Regions from separate parts of the Acetobacterium sp. K1/6 genome, predicted to be linked through region 2. Evidence: riboswitches for the same ligand, from Rfam matches in the RefSeq annotation. Region 2 holds a riboswitch; each other region holds the start of a gene.

Region 1 (8,040 bases), 100 kb from region 2:
TTTGACTGCGAACTGTTACCAATGCTGAACGCTCCAATATCGGAGGTCGATGGTATGGCTCCGCTGATATTTACATCGTTTATGCTTAAGTTATTTGCATTTACAATTTTGAATCCCAGACTACTGCCTTCGATGCTTAATCCTCTGATGGTAACGTTATTCGCACCGGTATTGATGTGCATACCGACGACACTGTTTTTAATACGACAGTTCTCAAAAACGATATGATCAGGAGCGGTAGGGAATTTGTCATTGCCAGCCACCGCAATTCCTCCTCCAGAAGCATTGTTAAACTCGACATTTCCAAAGTAAAAATGACTGTTATCACCGCGGATGTATGCCGAATGTAACCATTTTGTTCCGCCCTCGCTCGAATTCAAAACACTGTCTGTCATCGTAAAGTTATTGGTTCCTGAAATTTGAATCGGCATGCCAGATTTATCAATTTTCAGATTGCTGATGGTAATTCCAGTATTTCGAGTACTTCCAGATTGCCCCATTTTTATGCCAACATACATACTGTCCATAGCGACATCTTTGATCGTCAGGTTACTGATCCCCTGAAAAAACATCCCCTGCACATTACTGATCATGCTGTTTGCATAATAATCGGTTCCAGCGATCGTGTTTTGAGATTTTAGTGTCAATCCTTCAATGGTTACGTTTGAAATATATGATGCGGGATTCGACCATAGAATATTTGCAACTGCTGACTGCTGGGGCGCCATGTATAAAGTCGCGCCATAGCCGCTAATTTTTGTATTATTCTTTAATTCCAGTTGACTCGTAACCATATAGGTTGCAGCAGGCATTGTTAAGGTTACATTTTTACTACTTGCCTCGTTAATGGCTTTTTGTATCGCTGATGTATCATCACTGACACCATCGCCTTTCGCACCAAAATCTCTGACGTTGACTTCCTGACTCACTGGTGGGGTTGGTTCTGTGACTCCTGGGTCTGTGACTCCTGGGTCTGTGACTCCTGGGTCTGTGACCACTGGGTCTGTAACCACTGGGTCTGTAACCACTGGGTCTGCGGGTTCGTTGGCTACTCCAGCTGACTGCTTTTCAATGATGATTTCAATTGCCTCTAAGCGCAGACTTTTTCCTTCCGAGCCTGAGAGTGCCCCGTCTGACACCCAACCTTGAACCCAACCTTCATTTTGAATATGGGTTCGGTATTTAACAGAATAATTTGCTGCATTCTCACCGGTTAATCTAATCTGGATTCCTTCCAGCCGAAATCCTTCGCCTTCAGATCCTGAAAATTCTCCGTTTGTAGCCCATTCCTGCTCCCATCCCTTATTTTGCACATGTGTCCGATATTCAATTTCTAACCCTGAGGGGACGCTTCCAGTCAGATTTATTTTTATTCCCTCGAGGCGATATCCCTTTCCTTCTGAACCGGAGAGTTCACCACTACTCATCCAGCCCTGTGACCAACCTTCATTTTGTATATGGGTCTGATAGGTGACTCCAGGTAATTCAGTCGCTTCGGTATCGATGGTTGCTGCTAAAACGTTCGAAGAAAAAACGCTACTTAACATCAATAGGATTACCACCACACTTACACAAATTTTCTTTGCGCGATGATCCAAACTATAACTCATTTTTTTGCTCCTTTCGGCAACCGGCTACCTTTCTCTTTGAGTTAAGGCCCTTAGTTTTGCGTCCCAACTTTTCAATTGGTTTGCCTTTATCGTGGACAAAATTGTTAATATTCGACCACTTTAATTTGTAAAATAAAGCCTTGTTCAAAAGAGCAAGGCTTTTAGTAATTGCTTTATTGAATTAATACGATAAACGATATGTCCATTTTTAAAATCGATTAGTCAACTTTTGCTGACAGAAGGTTGAAATTATTGGTAGCTACTGAAAAGTCCGAGCTGGAAGTCAAGCTTTGGAATCCGCTGTAAGAATTGTCAGATACCTGAATAGCTGTTCCTTCGGGATTGTAGATCAGATAAGAATATTCAGCACCGTTATTTACAAAGGTATTGTTTTGAAGCACTGCTTGTGAACCAACGCCTCTGAAACCAATTCCGTATTTATCGATATTGTTATATTCAAAACTGGAGTTTTCTACAACAACATTGGTCGTTTGAGACGCGCTGTTGGCACTAATCAAGGGAATCTTATCCACATTCGTTACATTCATTCCAGAAACGTTAGTATCTTTTACTTCACCAATTAGCCAGAATAAGGCTCCTGCCATACCATTGGCATCGACTGTAACATTTTCTATATTTGCTTGATAACTATTATTAATAATGAATGCACCAAGATCAGTAGTTGATGGCATCGCACCGCTAATGTTTACATCTTTGATATTCAGGTTGTTTGCATCCGTTATCTTAAACCCCAAACTGCTTCCTTCGATGGTTAAACCTGAGATACTCACATTGTTTGCACCAGTATTGACGTGCATACCGACAACACTGTTTTTAATACGACAATTCTCAAAGACAATATGATCGGGTGCAGTGGGGAATTTATCATTGCCAGCTACTGCAATACCGCCACCAGGGGCATTATTAAATTCAACATTGTTAAAAAGGAAATTACTGTTATCGCCTCGGATGTATGCTGCATGAAGCCACTTCGTTCCGCCAGAATTGGCATTCAGAATGCTATCTGTCATGATTAAATCGTTGGTACCAGAAACCTGAACAGGCATGCCAGTTCTATCGATATTGAGGTTGCTGACAGTAACTCCCTGATTCCGGTTGCTTCCAGATTGTCCCATTTTTAAGCCTACATACATACTATCCATCGAAACATCTTTGATCGTCAGGTTACTGATGCCCTGAAAAAACATCCCCTGAACGTTGCTGATCATGCTGTTTGCGTAATACTCGGCACCTGCAATCGTGTTTTGAGATTCTAGTTTCAATCCTTCGATCGTTACATTAGAAATATACGAATCTGGATTTGACCATAAAATATTGGCAACTGTTGACTGCTGGGGTGCCATGTACAAGGTTGCACCATAGCCGCTGATTTTTGTATTGTTCTTCATTTCCAATTGACTCGTAACCACATAGGTTGCCGCCGGAATTAACAAGGTGACATTTTTACTGCTTGCCTCGTTAATGGCTTTTTGAATGGCCAAGGTATCATCGCTGATACCATCCCCTTTCGCTCCAAAATCTTTGACGCTGACTTCCTGACTGACAGGTGTCGTTGGTTCTGTAACTTCTGGTTCTGTCACTATCGGTTCTGTGACTACCGGTTCTGTGACTACCGGTTCTGTCACTACCGGTTCTGTCACTACCGGTTCTGTCACTACCGGTTCTGTCACTACCGGTTGAGTAATTCTAATCGGTCTTCTTGGGGGTCTAACTCTGGCAGCAAACGCTGAATTTACTGGCATCGCACTGAATAATACAAATAGTGTGACTAAAAAAACAGATAACTTTTTCATGATGGTATTCCTTTCGGTAGCTGGCTGCCATTTTACAGGCCCTTAGCTTTGCGTCCCAACTTTTCAATTGGTTTGCCTTTATCGTTGGATAACGATGAATTCAGAACAAAAATAATTTCAAATAAAAAACTTCCCCTTCGGTAACTGGCTGCCATTTTACAGGCCCTTTAGTTTTGCGTCCCTGTTTTTCAACAGGTTTGCCTTTATCGTTGGAAAGTTATTCCACGATACTTATTAACTTAACTCTGTTTTTTTGTTGATACCTTCCTTTCGTTAGCTACCTACCGACTTATAGGCACTAAACTTTACGCCACTGAATTTTAACAGGTCCGTATTTACTCCTAGAAAATAAAACTGTAATTAATACAACTCAATCATTAGTTGTCATCTATTAAACGTCTCTTAAACCTATGCATTTGATAAATATGCGATCATTTTTTGTAACTATTAAAATGAAAGCAGGAGAATATTCGAATATTAAAGTATTTACTTTTACGAAGTCACTATATCACATATCCAGAGATTAGTCAATACCTGTTGGATGCTTTATATTAATAATATTTTAATACTTAATTGATTTTCCTAGATTCTTGCGTAATAATCAATTTTTGGGGCAAATAAAGAGTATATAAAAAATATCCAATAAATCCGAACTCAAAATATTAATTTATAGGAGTAAAATCAGTGCTAAAAAAAATAAAATTTCTACTCATTACAATGGATAAACGCTTTTTTAAAGGCATTTTCAAAGCATTTTATACACGTCATTTACAGTACCGAGGAAAAGCATACTGTCTAACCAATGAATTATACTTTCCTCCTCATACATCTTCAAACAAGAACATACGTATTGGACCTGCTGGAGAATTATTGGCTATCGGTGGCGATTTAACTCCAGAACGAATTATTTACGCTTTTAAAAACGGAATCTATCCATCATCACTCATTAATCAGCCAATTCTCTGGTGGACATCAGAAATTCGTTGTGTGCTGTTTCCTGATCAGGTTCATATTTCAAAAGTTATGTGGCGACTAATCAAGCATAATAGTTTTTATCTGACGGTAGACAGAGCTTTTATTGACGTTGTAAATGGGTGCACTGAATCAAGAGAAAACTACACTTGGCTAACACCTGAACGTAGAAAATCCTGCTGTGTTTTGCATGACTTAGGTTACAAACACTCCATCGAAGTTTGGTATAACAAAAAACTGGTTGCCGGTTTGTTTGGATTCGCCTTTGGCTCCTATTTCCATATTTCCTCAATGTTTACACGAATTAATCACGCTTCAAAATTTGCAATGATCGCTCTAGCCATTCGACTGGAAGAATTGAATTATGCAATCCTGGACTGCGGAACTTGGCCAACTGATCACCTGAAAAGTATGGGCGCTGTCATTATTGATCGTGATCAGTTTCTTGAGCTGTTGGACCAAAGTATTAAGGCTCCTGAAGTCATCGAAGATTGGGAAAGCTTGTTTGAAGATTGGGACTTTTGCCAAGCCGTAAAAAACCACTTTGTCAAAAATAAGCATGATACAATTTCATAAATCTGTATCAAACCTTGCCTAAAAGCGCTAGCCCCTGCCGTCAATTAGATCATATTCCGTTAGTAGCGCTTTAACCTGCGTCAATGAATTAAACATCAGCACATCTATGATCGATAAATTGGGAACAAATGTATTGTAATACTGCCGATAGTGTAGCGATTCTCGCGTTTTAATAAACTTTAAAAGAATTCCGTTTTTTTTAAATTGCTCTGCTGAATAAAGATCCATTCCACCAATTGAATTTATATAACGATTTGCTTTGAGTTCTTTGCATACGTAGATAACAGAATCCTGATAGTTCAGTTCAGGTGAAAGCTTGAAACTCGATTCGATGATCATCTCTGTCTTAATATCCAGATATGCACAAATTTCCGTAATGCTATTTATTAAATATTTTGCCACATTATTATCATCATAATTTATGATTGTTTCAATAAGTGGATAAACCGTTTTAAATTCCGGTGCCTTACGATAAGAATTCACAATCTTATTCAGAAAGGTAGACCTCCCCTTTGTTCCTTCCTGAATTGCGAAGCTGCGCTCATTGATTTTTAGGACGTAACTATCTTTATTTAATGGCAGCGTAATCATCGACGGCGCTCCATTTAATAATATCCGGTTTCTGTGAATCCATCCTTGTTTTATAAATTGCACATCATCAGCAATAACGAAACAATCCGAACAATTGATCATTTGATAATACCCAATGTAGGGGAATAGATAGGGTTGCATTATTGAAATATCCACTTTATTTCCTCACTTTTTTATTCAGACTGATTTTTTCCTAGCCGCTAAAGAAACTCCCTTTATATCGTCAGCTTATTTGCGCTTATTTCGATTAACCAGCAGTTCTTTTCCGGTTACTAATAAATATGTTAAGCATTCAAAATTTAATAATTTTGCCATCCCAAAATAAAAGCTAATCCCAATAGTTACCTGAATTATCAGGGTTAATCCAGGCGTCATATTGAACCATGAAACAAAGTAAATAATTATCCCCATTACCACCGACAATAGAAGTGAAGGCATCACGTCTTTCATCTGTTGCATATAACTATAATCCAACAGCATTTTGTTAGGATAAGCATTTATAAACGATGAGGCGACACTGCTAAAAAACATTCCGGCCGCAATGGCATAAATACCATAAAAAAGAGAGATCCCCAAAATCACCAGGCTGACTGCATTTTTAATAATTTCCAGTTTTAGGAATATATCACTTCGCCCTAAGGCATTAATTGCCTGAAGATTAGCCGTATGAATCGGGAGTAAAGCATAAGCAGCACAGGAGATCTGTAAGAACGGAACGCATGGCAACCATTTTTCAGTCAATAAAATGATTACCAGAGGTTCTGCAATCACCGCCAGCCCAACCATCATAGGAAAGATAAAAAACGCACTGGTAACGATCGCTCTTCTAACCATTTCTTTAACGCGATGCAAATTATCTTGTTTGAGGGCAAGGGCTGGGAACATAACCGATTGGATTGAGCCATTAATATTTGCGACAATTAGTGACGGAAATTGTTGCCCGCGGTTAAAATAGCCCAACATGGCCGGATTATATATTTTTGCGACGAATAAACTTTGGATATTGGTGTATAACATATTGATGAGCGCTGAAACTAATAACTTCCAACCATATGAAAAAAGCCCCTTTAAACTTGCTAAGGAGAAAATAAAACCTGGCCGCCACTTCACTGTAAACCATAGAATCAAAGCCACAATGAATTGATTAGTTAGCTGCTGAGCCACTAACGCCCATGCTCCAAAGCCATTGTAGGCCATTGCAATACCGACTATCCCAGAAACCACAACCGCCCCTAAACTGCTGTAAAACAGTTTTCTGAATGCCAGATTTCTGGCGACCACTGCATTTTGAATTGAATTCAAGCCGCCTAAAAACAGTGTAAGTGATAAGACCCGAAGTAGTGGTGTAAGCATTTTATTCTCAAAATATCCAGCCATCAGTGGCGCCCCAAAAAACAAGGCCACATAAAACACCCCGGCAACGGCTAGACTTAAGAAAAACACGGATGAGAAATCCGATTCATTTGCATCTTTCTTTTGTATCAACGCAGTGTTAAATCCGTATTGAACAAACACATTCGCAAATGAAATAAATATTGCAATTAAGGCAATTGTTCCATATTCTTCTGGCAAGATAAGACGGGCCAGGATAATTTGTACAATAAATTGTATTCCCTGAGTTCCCAGTCGCTCCAAAAATTTCCAGACTAAAGATGCAATCACTTTAGATTTTATTTGCTTATCATCCATAATCCCTCTTCCAGATTCATTTATTTGATCTGTTATTTTTAGCTACAAACTTTCTAATCATCTGATCTTTTACAATATTAATAAAATCTCTGAAATCTTCAGGCATGTATTTAAGTATAAAAAACTTAAACGCAACAAGATACATCAAGCCCACTGCTAGAGTCATGACAATCAGCCTTAACAGAGCAGATGGCAAATTTGCCACTGGGCTACTTATCATATAACTGATTGCGCCGATTAGTATGCTGACAAGAATAATCGGGGCCAGATATCCTAACAGTTCCCGCATTTTTAATGCGACTAAGTGTCCAATCAGCAACGTCATAATAAAATAGTTGATAATAATCGCAATTGTGGTTGTCACAGCAACACCTGCTATTCCCCATTGTTTACCGATATATGCACCTCCAATAATCAGGGTTGCATAAGCAATCTGTACCCATAACCGTTTGTAGATAGCACCTAAAGAACGTACCAATGCGTCACCAATTTTATAAGCCATTCTAAAAAACAGACTTATTATCAGTATCTTAAAGGGCATTATGGTCTGCTCCCATTTCGGCCCTAAAACCACTTGCACTAAATCGGCTCCCATCGTCAGCGACACAATCGTAATTGGAAAAGCCAGAATGGCAATCAGGGCTGTTAAATTCAATACCACATACCTGATTTTTTCATGTTCATCCTGATACCTCGCCAAAAGCGGAAACAAAACCCGTTCCATCACTGTTGCAATCAGATTTGTGGGCACTAATAACAATTGGTATGCCCGGTTGTAAAACCCTAAA
Region 2 (8,040 bases):
TGTTGTTAAAGCGTCATCATCAACAAATACAGTTCTTACACCATTTTCTTTGAGAGCTTTCAACAACCATGTAATCATTTGAATCAGCTGCTCTTCCTCAGTGACACTCTCTTCTGTACTTTTTTTATCAAGTGTTTTCTTATCAATAGCGGGCTGAATAGGTTGATTTGACTTCCTATATTCGGATTCATCTAGTACATCATCCAGTTTTATTGAAACAATGGTTCCAGTTTTAATATTTCTTATATAGTTTGTCGTCATCTCGTATGATGAAAAACTTTGATAGCTAAGGTACTGATTCGATAAAACAACCTTATTCAAATTACTTGCATATGCTGATTCAAGGATTGAATCACCATAATGTGTTGTATTGCATTTCAGTAAAGTTGGAGTAATTCCCAATATGCTCTTCAAGACTAGGTTAGCCCTGCATAAATCTTCAATCTGTTCCTGCTGTGAAAGATTCATAATGTCTTTTGATCCGGAAAGTGTGTAGTTACCAACCATTTGATTATTTGTAACAATATTCTTCACAGCTTCACCATCTTCTGCAGCTTCTATTCCCGAAACAAAAAATGTTCCATTCATTTTATTTTCATTCAGTAAAACAATAATTTTATCCATTGTTTCCCGGTCTGAAAGACCGTCAAAGGTTAGTGCTATGACACCATTATTTGTTTCTGTACCTACTATAATGTCGGCTTTCTGACGATCATTGCTTAATCTGGTTAAAGCGTCATCAATCTCTTTTGAAGCATCATACTGAATTTTATTTACGATCATTTCACTTATCAGAGTACTTGAATCTTTAAAAAGAAAGTAAAATACTAAGGTAAGTAATAAGATCAGGAAAACTGCTACACTTATGATTTTAATCCCATTTCCAACATTTCGAAAGCTTTTCAAACTCAATCCCCTTTATCTACAGATTCCAATACTGAAAGCCAAAGTTTTCAGCCTCTTTTTTATTGAATATACTTTTTATATCAATCAATACTTTACCAGCAGTTTCAATTTTGCGATACATCTTTTTAACTTCATTCAGGGAAAGACACTTAAAATCATCATGTGCAACTGCGAAAACAATACAATCAGCATCACTTATCTGATCAACATCAACCAAACAACATTGATACTCTTTATATACTTCTTCCTTATCTGCAGTTGGATCGCATATCATTGGATTTAAATAATACCCTTTTAATAATTCAATAATATCCCATACTTTTGAGTTTCTTAAATCTTTGCAATTCTCTTTAAACGTAATACCTAAAACATAGATATTTGTCTCTTTGATACTAATATCCGCTTTAATTAATTGTCTAAATACTGCTTCAACAACAAACTTGCTCATATCATCATTGATTCTTCTTCCAGCAGATATAATTTGTGAATTATAGCCAAGTTTTTCTGCTTCATATATAAAATAATATGGATCTATGCCAATACAATGCCCCCCAACTAGGCCAGGGTAAAAATTCAGTGCATTCCATTTTGTGTTCATTGCTTTGATGACGTCCTCAGTATTTATATTCATATGATCAAAGATCATTGCTAATTCATTCATAAATGCAATATTTATATCTCTTTGTGCATTTTCAGCAATTTTAGCCGCTTCTGCTACCTTGATAGATTCAGCCTCAAAAATATCTGCTTCCACTACCAATCGATATACATTAGCAATTATTTGGCGCGTTTCAATATCTAATCCAGCAACAATTTTGGGTATGTTTTTTAGTCGATGTTGCTTATCTCCCGGGTTGATTCGTTCAGGCGAATAACCGACTGAAAAGTCAATTCCCGGAATCAAGCCTGATTCCTGTTGTAATATTGGTATACAGATATCTTCGGTAACTCCCGGATAAACTGTAGACTCAAAGACAATTATGGTATCTTTCTTCATATATCTACCAACCATTTTACTTGCCTCAATCACCGGATTTAGATCTGGCCTTTTATCTTGAAAAATTGGTGTTGGAACTGTAATAATAATGAATTTAGCATTTGCAATACATTTTTCGTCACATGTAAAATCTAATGCTGTCTTTTTTATTCGCTCATTTCCGACTTCATTTGTCGGGTCAATTCCGTTTTTATACTTGTCAATTTTAGTTTTATCAATATCAAAGCCGATAACATCAACCTTCTCCGAAAATCCAATCGCCAAGGGGATTCCTACGTAACCAAGGCCAACAACAAGAATTTTCTCCTTCTTTTGACAAATTTCCTCAAATATGCCCATAAATACCTCTTTCATATATTTGTAATAGACTTAAACTGCTGCAAATAACAATTGCGAACAAAAAAAAAGCTACCATAATTATGGTAGCTAGACTATCATAGTCGCACAATTACATGCGACTTTAGACTCTATGCTTTGCGTCTTCAACTTTCGTTAAGTTTGCCTTTACTTAATATCACACTATGCAATTCTTGGAGCAATTAATAATAGCATGAGCATTTACAAATTGTCAATATAATTTTGAATAATATTACAACTACATTACAAAATATCTTTTTCCGTTACTATTTAGGAAATTACAGCCTATTATTCTTTAACCGTTAGTAAACATCTTAATTTGTCAAACCCGTTTAAAGTGTTTGTTTATAAGCTTCACACTTCTTCTCCACAATCTCCTCAAACCGTTCATTATAAGTCCTCACGTCCTTAACCGTAAAGACCTTTCTGATATTATCGGTAACTGGATCATAGAGGTTTCCCGTTGCTCCGGCTCCGATACCGATAGTAGACTGGCATTCAGCCATCATCAGAATATTATAAATCCCTTCATGTCCCGGCTTTGCATACCCCGTATTCTCACTGTTATCTCTGGTGTATTTTAAACGATACAGATAATAGGGTTCAAAACCTTCACCACTTAAACGGCTCTTCACCGCCTGATAAAAGCCTTCACCATAGCCCTCTTTAACGACAATCCCGTTTTGATCTTTGATTCTGGAGCCCTTTTTAATCGATAGATTATGGATCGTTATATTTTCTGGTGCAAGTGCAATAACAGCGTCCAGTGATCGTAAAAAATCATCCGGTGTTTCATTTCCCAATCCCACAATCAGATCCATGTTCAAGGTTTTAAAGCCGAAGGATTTGACGAGTGCTACCTGTTTCTCGATCAGTCCGGCTTCCCATGGTCTTCCCACACTTTGCAACGTTTGCGGATTCATCGATTGGGGATTGAGACAAAGCCGCTCCACGCCATGATCTTTTGCAACCTTTAGCTTATCTCGGTTAATGGTTTCTGGTCGCCCTGCTTCTAAGGTATATTCTCTGAGATGGGATAAATCAAGGGATTCTTCCAACGATGACATCAGCGCATCCAACTGAATGGCGCTTAACACCGTCGGCGTTCCACCACCAATATATAAAGTATCAATCCGTAAATCTGAAGCGCTTAGTATTTCGCCAGTTTTTTTTATTTCAACAAGCAAATGATCAAAGTACTGTTCAAGATTTTCACCCTTTTTGTCGACGATCGTGGATACAAAGGAGCAATAATCGCATTTGGACGGACAAAGCGGAATCCCCACATATAGACTAATCAGGTGAGAATTTGCACACGCTTGTACAGCGGGAATAAAATCAGCTTGTTTTTTTGCAATCCGCATCAATAAGTCCGTGCGGTCACGACTGACCCGATAGTATTTTCTGAATCGATTGTTGATTTCTGTTGGACTCCACCCTTGTTTTACATACTTTTGCACCATTTTAACGGGTTTGATTCCTGTTAATGTTCCCCACTGCAGCTGCCTGTCAAAATACTCAGATAAAAAATCATAAAGAAACCCCTTGTAAATACTATTTTCAAGAGGATCATCACTGTTATTAACTTGAAAGGCCCGAGTTAATGTTTTTCCATCGTCCCATGTCAGGGTCAGAATGACTTGATTCCCCCGCTTTCTTTGAGATAATACACCATCAGCAGCTCCCGATACGACGTTTTTTACGCCTGGGTCAAAGGCCTGATATAATTCGTGGAAATAATACTCCAATTCCGGTCGTTCTAAATCAAAGCGAAGTACTCTCATCGGCTCTCTAAAAACGCCCCTTTAAAAAAGGATTGTTCGTTTTTTCGTACCCAATGGTCGTATTCTCGCCATGTCCCGGCAATACAGTGGTTGCATCGTCCAGAACAAACAATTTTGATTTAATTCCATTTAGCAATTCATTCAAATCACCATCGGCAAAGTCAGTCCGACCAATGGAGGTATTAAAAAGGGTATCTCCGGCAAAAAGCTGATCCTCTGCCAGAAGACAGATACCGCCCTTTGAGTGGCCTGGTGTATGAATCACCCGGAAAGCAATATTACCTAAGGTAATGGTCTCATTTTCATTTAAAAAACCATCAGCCGGTTCCAATATCATCGACATGCCTGCCAGAACCGAAAGGTTACGTCGCGGATCAATAAGACAATCAGCATCATTTTCATGAATGAGAACCTTGGCACCGGTTAACTTTTTAATCTGATTGACACCACCAAGATGGTCAAAATGACCGTGAGTCAGCAAAATATAATTCACCTTCAGTTTGTTTTCATTAATGATATCAGATATCCGCTGATCCTCAAACCCGGGATCAATGACTGCTGCTTCCAACGTTTTTTCATCCCAGACCACATAGCAGTTCGTTCCCATCTGTCCCAGGGATTTTTTTATTACTTTCATCTGTTTCTCCCTAATTTATCTAAAATTTCTTTTCACTGTCAAGTAACAAAGTTACCGGCCCGTCATTGACGATTAAGACTTCCATTTCGGCCTGAAAAACACCGGTTTCAATTTTCTTTATTGGCTGATCTTTCAATTTATCAACAAAAATAGCATATTTTTTCTCGGCCTGGTCCACTGGGCCACTTCGGGTAAAGCCTGGGCGCCGCCCTTTTCGACAGTCACCATAAAGGGTGAACTGAGAAACCAGCAAAAGTTCCCCATCCACATCAAGAATGGACCGATTCATTTTTCCATCAGCATCTTCAAATATTCTCAGGTTGACCAGTTTATTAATAATATAGTCCATATCGGTTTCGGTATCGTCTTCTTTAATTCCGAGAAGTACATTGAGTCCTTCGGCAATTTTTCCCACCGACTCATTACCAATCCGTACTTCTGAAGCGGATACCCGCTGTATGACTGCCCGCATAACGTCTCCTTATACTCGGTAAATCTGGATAATTTCTTTTATTTTGTTTAAATTTTTAATTAATAAATTTAGTTCCCGACGGCTTTTAACTTCAAGGGTGGCTGAAAAAAAGTCGTATTCATTTTTTTCATTTTTGGCATTGAGCGCGGTCACGGGTATGCCCATATCGAGAAAAGTCTTTGAAATCTGGATGATCGTTCCAGGGGATTCCTTAGCTTTGATGTGAATTTCTGCTGTAAAAGAACCCGTACTGTATTTATTCCATTCCACTTCCACAATCCGATTGGGATCGGTAAGGTTTAAAACATTAGAACAATCCGCTCGATGAACAGAAATACCCCGCCCTTTAGTAATGTACCCAACTATTTTATCGCCGGGCACCGGATTACAGCATTTAGCAAAATGAACATCAATTTCATTATGTCCGGCAACAATGACGGTGCTACTGGTTTTCTTGGCATCCTTGGTGGGCTTTTTTAAAACAATTTCTTCAACTTCTTCAGGAAATTCCTTGGGAAAAAGCAGTTTCATTTTCTGAAAAACAGTTCCAATTTTTATCCCATTATAACCAATGGCAGCATAAAAATCATTGAGGTTTTTAAAACTGCATTTTTCAGCCAGAAGTTCCAGGTTATTCAAGTTCAAAAGATTAGAGTGTTGCAACCCCTCACGCTTGATTTCCCGTTCCAGAATACTTCGACCCTTTTGCACATTTTCGTCTTTTTCTTCTTTTTTAAAATACTGCTTAATTTTATTCCGGGCGTGGGCACTTTTGACAAAGGTCAACCAGTCCCGACTGGGGCCGTTGGAATTTTTAGAAGTCATGACTTCGACGATGTCCCCGCTTTTTAAAGGGCTGTTCAGTGGCACAATTTTATTGTTTACCCGAGCCCCGACGCAGCTGTTTCCGATATCACTATGAATCCGATAGGCAAAATCTAGGGGACATGATCCCGCCGGCAACGGAACCACCGCACCTTTGGGTGAAAAAACATAGACCTCTTCGTTTAGCAGATCCACCTTGATGGTTTCCACTAGTTCCCCGGCGTCTTCCGAATCACGCTGGAGTTCAAGCATTTGGCGCAGCCAGGACATCTGTACTTCATACTTGTTGTCCTTGGCATCCATTCGGCCTTCTTTATACTTCCAGTGAGCGGCAATCCCATACTCTGCGGTTTCATGCATTTCTCTGGTGCGAATCTGAATTTCAAAGGGCTCCCCTTTGGGGCCCATAACCGTTGTATGAATGGATTGATAGAGATTGGGTTTAGGCATCGCAATATAGTCTTTAAACCGTCCCGGAATCGGCGTCCATTGAGAATGAACCACTCCCAGGACGCCATAACAATCTTTTAATGAATCCACAATAACCCGAACTGCAATCAGATCATAGATTTCATCAAAGCTGCGGTTCTGATTCTTCATTTTTCGATAGATGCTATAAAAATGTTTAGATCGTCCGTAAATTTCAGCATGCGTGCCGACTTTATCAATTTCTTTAGCTAAAACATCAATTACATCAGCAATATAAGCTTCCCGGGCACTTTTTTTAATTTTAATTTTCTGAACCAGATCATAATATCCCTCTGGGTCCAGATACTTTAGTGCTAAATCTTCAAGCTCCCACTTGATCGTAGAAATTCCCAGCCGATTTGCCAAGGGTGCATAAATATCAAGCGTTTCTTTGGCTTTTTCAAGCTGCTTTGCTTCGCGCATGTATTCCAGGGTCCGCATATTATGTAGCCGGTCAACCAGCTTGATTAGAATAACCCGAATATCTTTCGACATCGCCAGAATCATTTTGCGAAGGTTTTCGGCCTGACTTTCCTCTTTGGATTGAAAACCAATCCGTCCAATTTTTGTGACACCTTCGACCAAATCTGCAATATCTTCATTAAACTCTTCCTTGATATAATCATAGGAATAGATGGTATCTTCAATTACATCATGTAAAATGGCAGCAACAATTGTTTCTGTATCCATTTGCATTTCAGCTAGAATGTAAGCAACAGAAACCGGATGAATTACATAGTCCTCTCCAGACAAACGTTTCTGATCTTTATGGGCTTCCCTAGCCAGGTCATAGGCCTTATTGATCATATCCGTTTCGGCATCTGGATTGTTAGCTTTTACCAGGTTTATTACATTGTCAATTTTTCCTTTTACTGCGTCATTATCCATATCGTTTCTGCCTTTTTAATTAATGAGTACTTTTAGTAGGGGTAGGTCACAATCGAGTGTACAAAATAATTCTTAAGCAGCTCGCGGCCGCCTAAATCTGTCAGTTCAATCAGCGTAATAATACCTGAAATTTCCCCACCCAGATTTTCGATCAGTTTAGTCGCCGCCATCATGGTTCCGCCGGTGGCCAATAAATCATCGACGATGATAATCCGGTCTCCCGGCTTGATGGCATTTTTTTGCATCTCCACAACATTTGATCCGTATTCCAAATCATAGGCTTCTGATGAAATTTCACCAGGTAATTTACCTGGTTTTCTTATCGGCACCAGACCCGCTCCGATTAAATAAGCCAGTGGCGTGCCAAAGATATAGCCCCTGGCTTCTGGAATTACGATGATGTTTGCATCCAGAGCTTTTGCAACCTTAGCCATCTCGTCAATGACATACTGAAAAGCCTTGGGGTTTAAAATCAGGCTGTTAATATCCTTAAAGCTAATGCCTTCTTTTGGAAAATCTTCATAAATGCCAATATTCTCTTTTAGATCCATCTTAAATCTCCCTTATCGTTCACTAATCATTTTTTTTAATTTTATCATTAGTTTCGTGTTTTGAATATCCTTTTTTTTCCTTGTTTCTATTATTTTGGAAAAAAGCAAACCATCCTTAAATCCATACGCAATCAACCCGACTTCCCTTAATACTT
Region 3 (8,040 bases), on a different contig from region 2:
AGCTGAAATATTAAAAAAAGTGATACAGAAAGTGATATAGGAATAAATTAAGTTATAAGGAGACTATTATGGGAAATTACAAAATGGCACATACGATGATTCGGGTATTGGATTTGGAACGATCTTTAGCGTTTTACAAAGAAGCACTAGGATTTGAGGAAGTGAAGCGACGGGACGAACCAACTTATGAATTCACCTTGGTGTTTTTAGGGGATGGCCGTTCTAACAGCCATCAGTTGGAACTGACCTTTAACTATGGGCAAGCACTCCCTTATGATTTGGGGACGGCCTATGGTCATTTAGCGGTGCTCGTTGATGATCTTGAGGCGTCTTTTGCAACTCACGAAGCAAAGGGCTATAAGCCAACACCGCTAAAAGGACTGAGTGGCGATGGGAAACCCCGTTATTATTTTATAACTGATCCGGATGGTTATAAAATTGAGATTATTCGGAATTAAATAATCATTGTGGGAGCTGATTGAAGATACGCTCTATTACTATATTTTTGATTATGAATTAATTAAGAAATATTGTATTCAGAAATGCTTAAGTCCCAAAGAAGCTGTCGTAATCAATAAAGAAGAAAAATCACTTAAACCTATTGCCTAAAATAAGTCAAAATGTCTAAGAAATTCTTACGCGGCTACTGTTAAACGTATGATCGAAGATCCCTTGAGAAGGCATTGATAATATTTTGTCGCGCATTTTTTATATTTGCTGAAAAGTTTAATTTTTTCGTTCGCATTACAATAGACTTTCCAGTAACCGCAATGTTTACAGTTTTTTCCTTCGTTTTGGATAAAGCCTTCTACATCTTCAAAAGGATAGCTCAAGAACAAGCCAATTTCATGGGGGAAATCTGCTGAGTCGTGAATGCGTTCTGATAAAAATGCCAAACACGATTCAAGATCCCCTGTTGGATAGCCAATTTTGTTTAAAAAACGTTCGACTTTGGGACATGAGAGGTCACGGTTAAGTCTATTTTTACGGTAGACGTACAGAAGAACACGATTTCGATTGGTTTTTAATCGTTCAAAATAAACTCCACGAGCATTCAAAGTATTGTTCCAATTGGTGATTTGATTAATCAACTGATCGTGATCATCGAAAGAATAGCTAAATAAATTCCCAGTTTTGATTCCAGCTAGAGTTGGAGAGCAGTGTCGGATAATTTCTTCCTCAAAAGTACTCATTGTTACACTCCGCGGGATATCGTTTTTAAATGGCACTTGTCCCGTTTTTCGCACACAGAACAGTGCTCATCTAAAATGCTACGTAATGCAGATAAGCTACTTGTATGCGATCGAGCGAGCGGCAAGTTAAGTCTTTTCGCTTCAAAGGTCGCACAGTTAACCATTTTATGAGAGACGGTTCCAGTAAATAATACGATTAGATCAGGAACTCCGATTTTCTTTTTCAGGGCACCCTGCATTTGAGTGAATACCTTGGCACGGCAGTTATACTCTTTACATAGGTCTTTATATTGATAAATCATACGATCATTTCCGCCAATGATAACAATGCTCATAAGATAACCTCCAGTTTAAATATATGTTAGATGTTGCTAACATAATCAAAATGTAACACAGTCTGCTTTCTGTGTCAAATACTTAATTATTTATTAAGTATTTTTTAGAGGGAATACAACAAGGCGAACAAATGTATTTATGTAAAAATTATAACTATAAAATCATCTCTGAGGTTAGCGTGTTTTTTTTTTCGATGGCTTAAGTATTTGCAGCATTAAAAATTAACATTTCTAAAGAATGGCAATAATATTAGATTATCATAATAAAAGATAATATTGATAACTATATAACAATTAGATGCAACATAATTTAAGGATAATCGAATGAATGTTGAGAAACATCGACGAACATAATGAATTCGTATCTTTATGTTTAGTATGACAAATAAAAAATAATGTGCAAAATATTACTCTTTAATATGCTCGGTATTTAAAATATAGCAAATAATTCTCTTGACATATCAAATACAATGAACTATCATGATCTCAATAGAATATTTAGCAAACTTATCGAAAGGTAAGGACGCAAAGCTTTAGGGTCTAAGTAATTTTTTATATGACAGCCAGTTGCAAGATAACATCATTATATGGTGTATTTAGTGCAACGTGTCAGAGCGTTGTTTTTTTATTCTAGTTTTCTCCTGTTGGACAATTTAATATTCGGCAAACTTACCGAAAGGTGAGGACGCAAAGCTATAGGGTCTAAATAATTTTTTATATGACAGCCAGTTGCAGATTTTAGGTGTATTTAATTCGCCTTTAGTGCAACGCGTAAATCGTTGCTTTTTTATTACCAAAAATTACTGGAGGTGAGCTGATGAACCAATTTGCAATAACTGTACTGGTTTTATTAACCGGAGCTGTCGTTGGCGCTTTGATGGAAAAATCTTCTGTATACTTGATCAAGCAAAGAGTTAATATTCTGAAGCACCCTCAATTTTCAGGCAGTGTTTCAAAAACAATCTTTTGGGCGATAATGAATGCATTTGTTTGGTTAGTCTTTGTAAAACTGAATGGACTTGAAGCAAAAACACTGGAATATATGATGCTCTTTTCAATCTGTATCATTCTTTCGGTAGTAGACATCAGCATAAAAAAAATCCCCAACGAACTGGTATTAATGACCATCTTCGTCGGTGGAGCCTTTGTCATAACAAGGTAACCCATTACAAGTATCGGGATGAATATTTTTGGTTTAGTGATTGGTTTTATTATTTTCTTCTTACCAGCAATGATCGGAAAGGGTGCTGGTTGGGGAGACGTAAAATATGCAGCGGCAGTTGGTTTTTGTTTAGGGGTATATGGCATTATATCGGCAATTATGATTATGACATTCTTTTTGATGATCTACACAATTTATCTGATTATCAGAAGAAAAGGTAATTTAAAATCAAAGGTTGCCTTGGGACCGTTTATGGCATCCGGTTTTGTCTCAGTTTTAGTTATAAATCTTATAAATGCAAACGATCATCTATTTGAATTTGGAATGTTATTTTAAGGATTGAAAATAAATGTTAACGATTACGAAATTTAATCAACAATTATTAAGGGAGAAAAAAGAAATGAAAAATGCATTGTCAAGGATAATTAGAACAGAGGACGGACAGGGGCTGGTTGAATATGGACTAATCATAACGGGGATCGCACTAGCTGCTATTGCTGCCATCTGGTTATTAGGACCACAAATCGGCCAAATGTTTACTGACATCGGCACTCAATTAGCAGCATGACAGAACTTATTAGTTAGACTAATAAATAATATATTAAAAGGAGAAAATAAAATGAAAAGCGTATTTGTACGAATGATGAAAGAAGAAGATGGACAGGGTTTGGTTGAATATGGATTAATCATTGCCGGGATCGCATTAGCCGCAATTGCCGCAATTTGGTTGTTAGGACCACAGATTGGTCAATTCTTTACGGATATTGGAACTCAGTTGGCACTTTAGAAAAAGCAATAGTGCACACAACTGACAAAACGAACACAAAAAAATTAAAAGGAGAACTAAAATGAAAAATTTGTTTACAAACATGATGAGGGAAGAAGATGGACAGGGTTTGGTTGAATATGGATTAATCATTGCCGGGATCGCCTTGGCAGCCATTGCTGCTATCTGGTTATTAGGACCACAAATTGGCCAATTCTTTACGGATATTGGAACCCAATTAGCATTATAAAATCTATTGGTAGTTATTGCGTTTGCGGTGAAGAAACTAGTGGCATATTGGCAACGTCAGAGTAGAGATTTCTGTCAGACGTAATCAATATGCCTTTTTTAATGAATTCAACAATTGACATAGGTTGGGTTCAAAAGGACTTAATAATAAGATCATTTTTATAAATGATCGGGGAGGGAAAATGTTTGCAAACATAATCAAAAAAATAAAAAAAGAAGACGGACAGGCCATTGTTGAGCTTGCATTAACCTTGCCAATTTTGATTATGATTTTGTGTGGAATCATCGATTTTGGTTGGTTGTTTATGAACCAGAATAGTATTGATTATGCCTCCCGAGAGGGTGCACGCTATGCGATCGTTAATTCAACCAGTAAAACAGCAATTGAAGAGCATATCCGGACGATTGCTCCGGAGAACATTGCCAGTACAGTTGATATCGACATTACTTTTACGAATGTCTCAAACCCTCGTCTTGGAGATGTGGTAATTGAGATTAGCGATGATATTGCTATTCTAACACCAATTGTCGGTGTTTTCGTCCAGGGTGAAACCATGAATCTTTCTTCATCCTGTACCATGAAGGTAGAGTAAATGAAAAAATTAATCGAAGTTTTCAATAAATACCGACCTTTTAAAAGGATAGAAAATGAAGAACATGGCGACGCATTGATTATTGTAGCCGTATCGATGGTTTTTATATTTGGAATATTGGCATTGGTGATCGATCTGGGATTGGCCTATTTAAGCACCGGGGAACAGCAAAAAGCGGCCGATGCGGCGGTGTATTCAGCGGGACGGTTGCTACCCATTGAAACCGGCAATACGGTAAAGGTCAATCAGATAAAAAATAGTGCCGTTGATTATACCAGCCTGAATGGATTTGAAGATTTAACGCAAGACGATATTGTTTTAGGTAAAATCAGCAATGGCCAATACACGGAAATACGGGTAACCGTTGATAACACTGTCCCCATGTATTTTGCCAAAATATTTGGGATTGACTATCTTGATCTTTCAAGAAGTGCTGTCGCAAAACTTTCTCCGGTCATCCGAACCAGTGGGGTTGCCCCCATTGGTTTGACCAAAGAAGAAATGGATGCCCGAATTGCCAGCAACAACCTGACTCATGTTACCTTAAAATATGGCATCCAAAGCGGCTCAACCTCATTCTTTGGTGCCCTGGATCTTGATGGACAAGGGGGCGGAGCCAGCGACTATCGAATCTGGATTACCCAGGGTTATGCTGGCGAAATCAGCGTAGGTGACGTGCTGTTGGAAGAAAGTGGAAATATGGTGGGTCCCACCTATCAGGGCTTTGAGGAACGGTATGCATCCTGTACCCATTTTGGAGCTCTCAGTGGCGGTGATGGCTGTACCACAGAGAACTTTGAGGCGTCTTGTCCGAGAATTGTCAAGGTTCCCGTTTATTCCTTTGGCGTCGATAAAAAAACAGTGGTGGTGGAGGGCTTTGCCGCATTTCTTCTGGAAAACCAGACGAATGATGGTTATATTACTGGATCATTCTTAAATATGGTATCAAATGGCGCCTCTTCGGGAAGCAATGTCGGGGAAGGCACAGAAGGAGATTTTGGATTATATAATTTGATCCTGTCAGAATAATTATTAATTAAATTATGGGTATATATTAATATAAACCATTAATCAGTCGAATGGAGAAATTTATGAAAAAACTCATCATAATCGCCTTGATTGTATCATTGATTACCGGATTTGCCGTTTTTCAGTTTGCTACTTCGCTGGAAAAAGGAAAGAACCAGGAAACTCAAGCGGTTGTTTTAGCGATAAAGACGATTCCCAAAGGCACCGTTATTGAAAAAGAAATGCTAAAAACCGCAGAGATTCCCGTTGAAATGGTGCATCAATTGGCAATTGCCAATCTGGAAGATGTTTTAGGCCGGATTACCAAAGAAAACATTGAAGCCAATGAACAGATTCTGACAACTCGGTTAAGCGATACCAACCAGGAAAACAATAATCTGTCTTATTCCATTGAACCAAATTATCGGGGAATAACGATCCTGGTTGATGAAGAAAAGGGTGTGGGTGGTTATTTAACAAAAGGTGATCGTGTCGATCTTGTTACCATCTGGATAAAAAATGATAAAACAATTGTTTCTGAGTATGTCGTCGAAAACATTGAAATTTTGAAGATTGGACCAAGCAGCGCAGGCGATAGCGGCGGGGAGTACACCTCGGTTACGGTTTCTGTTCCGGCAAGCGACGTAGAAAAAATAACCTATGCGCTATCAATTGATCAAACGCCTAAATATCTCCTGGTTCTAAGATCCCCAGTTGACAACACAATTTTAGGCCCGCGACCCTTTATACCGTAACATTTTAATAAACCGACCGAAAACTTGCTAAATAGTTAAAGAATGAAATGGGGTGAACCGATGGAAAAGATAAAAGTAATGATTGTCGGAAACAATGACAATCGGATCTATGAAATTAAGAGCCTGCTACGAAACGACACGCTCGCATTTATCGGGTTTTCAAAGTTGGATGAAAATGCTCTGGAAAAATCTATTAGTTTAAAACCCCATGTGATGATTATTCAGTGCGAGAACGACTACAAAGCGGCCATTAATTTGGCTGAAAAGATCTATATTAAAATTCCCGGTTGTGCAGTAATCCTGTTATGTGACAGTTTTGATGTGAGTATGATTGAAAAAGTCATGCTGGCTGGCATAAGAAAAGTACTGCAGTTCCCGATTGATACCGAGACATTGGCAGAAAATATTGAATTAGCCCACTACATGGAAAAATCCCGGATGGAAAATTCTGATATTGCCGCATCAAATAACATGCAATCCCGGATCATCACGGTATTTGGTGCGAAAGGCGGGATTGGCAGAACGACGCTCACGGTAAATTTAGCCGTCTCACTGGCAAAAATGGGCAAGAAAGTAGCAATTATTGATGCCGATCTTCAATTTGGGGATGTCAATGTTTATTTTGATATTGACCCGAAGGATACTATTTCTGAATTATCCCAGGGTAATGATGCCGGGGACATTGATGCCATTAAGCGGATGATGGCTTTGCATTTTTCGGGGGTCAGCATTATCTGCGCACCAAAGAGTCCAGAGTATGCCGAATATGTGACGCCAAAAAATATCGAAACCATGATCAGCACGATGCGACCCTTTTATGATTATATTCTGATTGATACAGCCCCGGTGTTTAGTGACATTACCATGACTGCTTTTGAGAATTCAAACCTGATCCTATTGATTTCGGTTCAGGATATCTCAACTTTGCGCAATACCAAAATCACCCTCAATATTCTTGAGTCGCTGCAGCAGAAAGAAAAAACAGAATTAGTGATCAACCGTCTAACAAAGGGACTGATCAGTTTAAAAGATATGCAACGGGTTTTAAATGAGTCGGTTAAAAATACCATTACTTTTGATTTTAAGACGGCGACGACCGCTCATAACAAGGGAATTCCGATTGTTTTGGACGCGCCAAAATCAGAAGTCGGCAAAGATCTTAAAAAACTTGCTAATTATGTCGTTAATACCATTGACCATCGGGTCAGTTAATAAGAATCAATAGATGAGGTAAAAAATGGGACTTTTGGAAAGAATGGAACAACAACGGCTGGGAGAAAAAGACAAGGCCCAGGAAGAAGGAAAACAGGAAGTTTTTCATGTTGACATTCATCAGGATCTGAAGAACAGAGTTCATCAGGAAGTGATTAATGAAATCAACAGTAACAAGGTTGAAAAGGTCGGCAAAGAAAATGCCATTGAAATATTAAGAATCCTGGAAAATGTCATGACCGTTGAAGCGGAGAATGTCAACCGGCTCGATCGCAGCCGCATTACGGAAGAATTACTTAATGAGATTATTGGTTATGGCCCGCTTGAGGTTCTTTTAAATGATCCTGACATTACCGAAATTATGGTTAACGGATATAATCGGGTGTACATTGAAAAAAATGGTAAGATTCAGCTTTCTCAGGTCGTTTTTAAAGACAATCAGCATGTTATGAATGTCATTGACCGGATTGTCTCGTCGGTGGGCCGGCACATTGATGAATCAAGCCCGATGGTAGATGCCCGGCTGCAAGACGGTTCCCGGGTAAATGTGGTGATTCCGCCGCTTTCGTTGGTGGGACCAGTCATCACAATTCGAAAATTCTCAAAAAAACCGATCACCACCGATCAATTGCTGGGTTATGGTTCGATCTCAAAAAAAATGTTATCGTTTTTGGAAGCCTGTGTCAAAGGCAAACTGAATATCATTGTTTCGGGCGGAACCGGCAGCGGGAAAACAACGATGCTGAATGTTCTATCCAGTTTTATCC

What was found. Region 2 has a riboswitch for cyclic di-GMP ahead of U2P91_RS02350 (nucleotide sugar dehydrogenase). Riboswitches for the same ligand answer to the same signal wherever they lie in the genome.
Region 1: it holds a riboswitch for cyclic di-GMP, as region 2 does, so the genes downstream of both, U2P91_RS02825 (glycosyl hydrolase family 28-related protein) here and U2P91_RS02350 (nucleotide sugar dehydrogenase) in region 2, are expected to answer to the same signal.
Region 3: it holds a riboswitch for cyclic di-GMP, as region 2 does, so the genes downstream of both, U2P91_RS06505 (hypothetical protein) here and U2P91_RS02350 (nucleotide sugar dehydrogenase) in region 2, are expected to answer to the same signal.

Annotation. Positions count from the first base shown of each region.
Region 1 is NZ_JAXQGA010000002.1:198,162-206,201, reverse strand. Features, by position in the region: gene U2P91_RS02830 (glycosyl hydrolase family 28-related protein) at 1-1,610, opposite strand, end outside; cyclic di-GMP riboswitch class I at 1,623-1,705, opposite strand; gene U2P91_RS02825 (glycosyl hydrolase family 28-related protein) at 1,829-3,424, opposite strand; cyclic di-GMP riboswitch class I at 3,437-3,511, opposite strand; cyclic di-GMP riboswitch class I at 3,561-3,636, opposite strand; gene U2P91_RS02820 (leucyl/phenylalanyl-tRNA--protein transferase) at 4,109-4,972, shown strand; gene U2P91_RS02815 (WbqC family protein) at 5,000-5,719, opposite strand; gene U2P91_RS02810 (lipopolysaccharide biosynthesis protein) at 5,792-7,252, opposite strand; gene U2P91_RS02805 (lipopolysaccharide biosynthesis protein) at 7,269-8,040, opposite strand, start outside.
Region 2 is NZ_JAXQGA010000002.1:94,296-102,335, reverse strand. Features, by position in the region: gene U2P91_RS02355 (polysaccharide deacetylase family protein) at 1-906, opposite strand, end outside; gene U2P91_RS02350 (nucleotide sugar dehydrogenase) at 923-2,242, opposite strand; cyclic di-GMP riboswitch class I at 2,322-2,416, opposite strand; gene hemZ (coproporphyrinogen dehydrogenase HemZ) at 2,593-4,044, opposite strand; gene U2P91_RS02340 (MBL fold metallo-hydrolase) at 4,052-4,681, opposite strand; gene dtd (D-aminoacyl-tRNA deacylase) at 4,701-5,153, opposite strand; gene U2P91_RS02330 (bifunctional (p)ppGpp synthetase/guanosine-3',5'-bis(diphosphate) 3'-pyrophosphohydrolase) at 5,163-7,334, opposite strand; gene U2P91_RS02325 (adenine phosphoribosyltransferase) at 7,367-7,885, opposite strand; gene recJ (single-stranded-DNA-specific exonuclease RecJ) at 7,898-8,040, opposite strand, start outside.
Region 3 is NZ_JAXQGA010000005.1:198,047-206,086, reverse strand. Features, by position in the region: gene U2P91_RS06520 (VOC family protein) at 69-458, shown strand; gene U2P91_RS06515 (DUF3793 family protein) at 636-1,193, opposite strand; gene U2P91_RS06510 (DUF2325 domain-containing protein) at 1,196-1,528, opposite strand; cyclic di-GMP riboswitch class I at 2,019-2,103, shown strand; cyclic di-GMP riboswitch class I at 2,181-2,265, shown strand; gene U2P91_RS06505 (hypothetical protein) at 2,346-2,690, shown strand; gene U2P91_RS06500 (hypothetical protein) at 2,709-3,026, shown strand; gene U2P91_RS06495 (Flp family type IVb pilin) at 3,040-3,258, shown strand; gene U2P91_RS06490 (Flp family type IVb pilin) at 3,310-3,477, shown strand; gene U2P91_RS06485 (Flp family type IVb pilin) at 3,539-3,706, shown strand; gene U2P91_RS06480 (TadE/TadG family type IV pilus assembly protein) at 3,888-4,298, shown strand; gene U2P91_RS06475 (Tad domain-containing protein) at 4,299-5,327, shown strand; gene cpaB (Flp pilus assembly protein CpaB) at 5,390-6,061, shown strand; gene U2P91_RS06465 (AAA family ATPase) at 6,122-7,273, shown strand; gene U2P91_RS06460 (CpaF family protein) at 7,299-8,040, shown strand, end outside.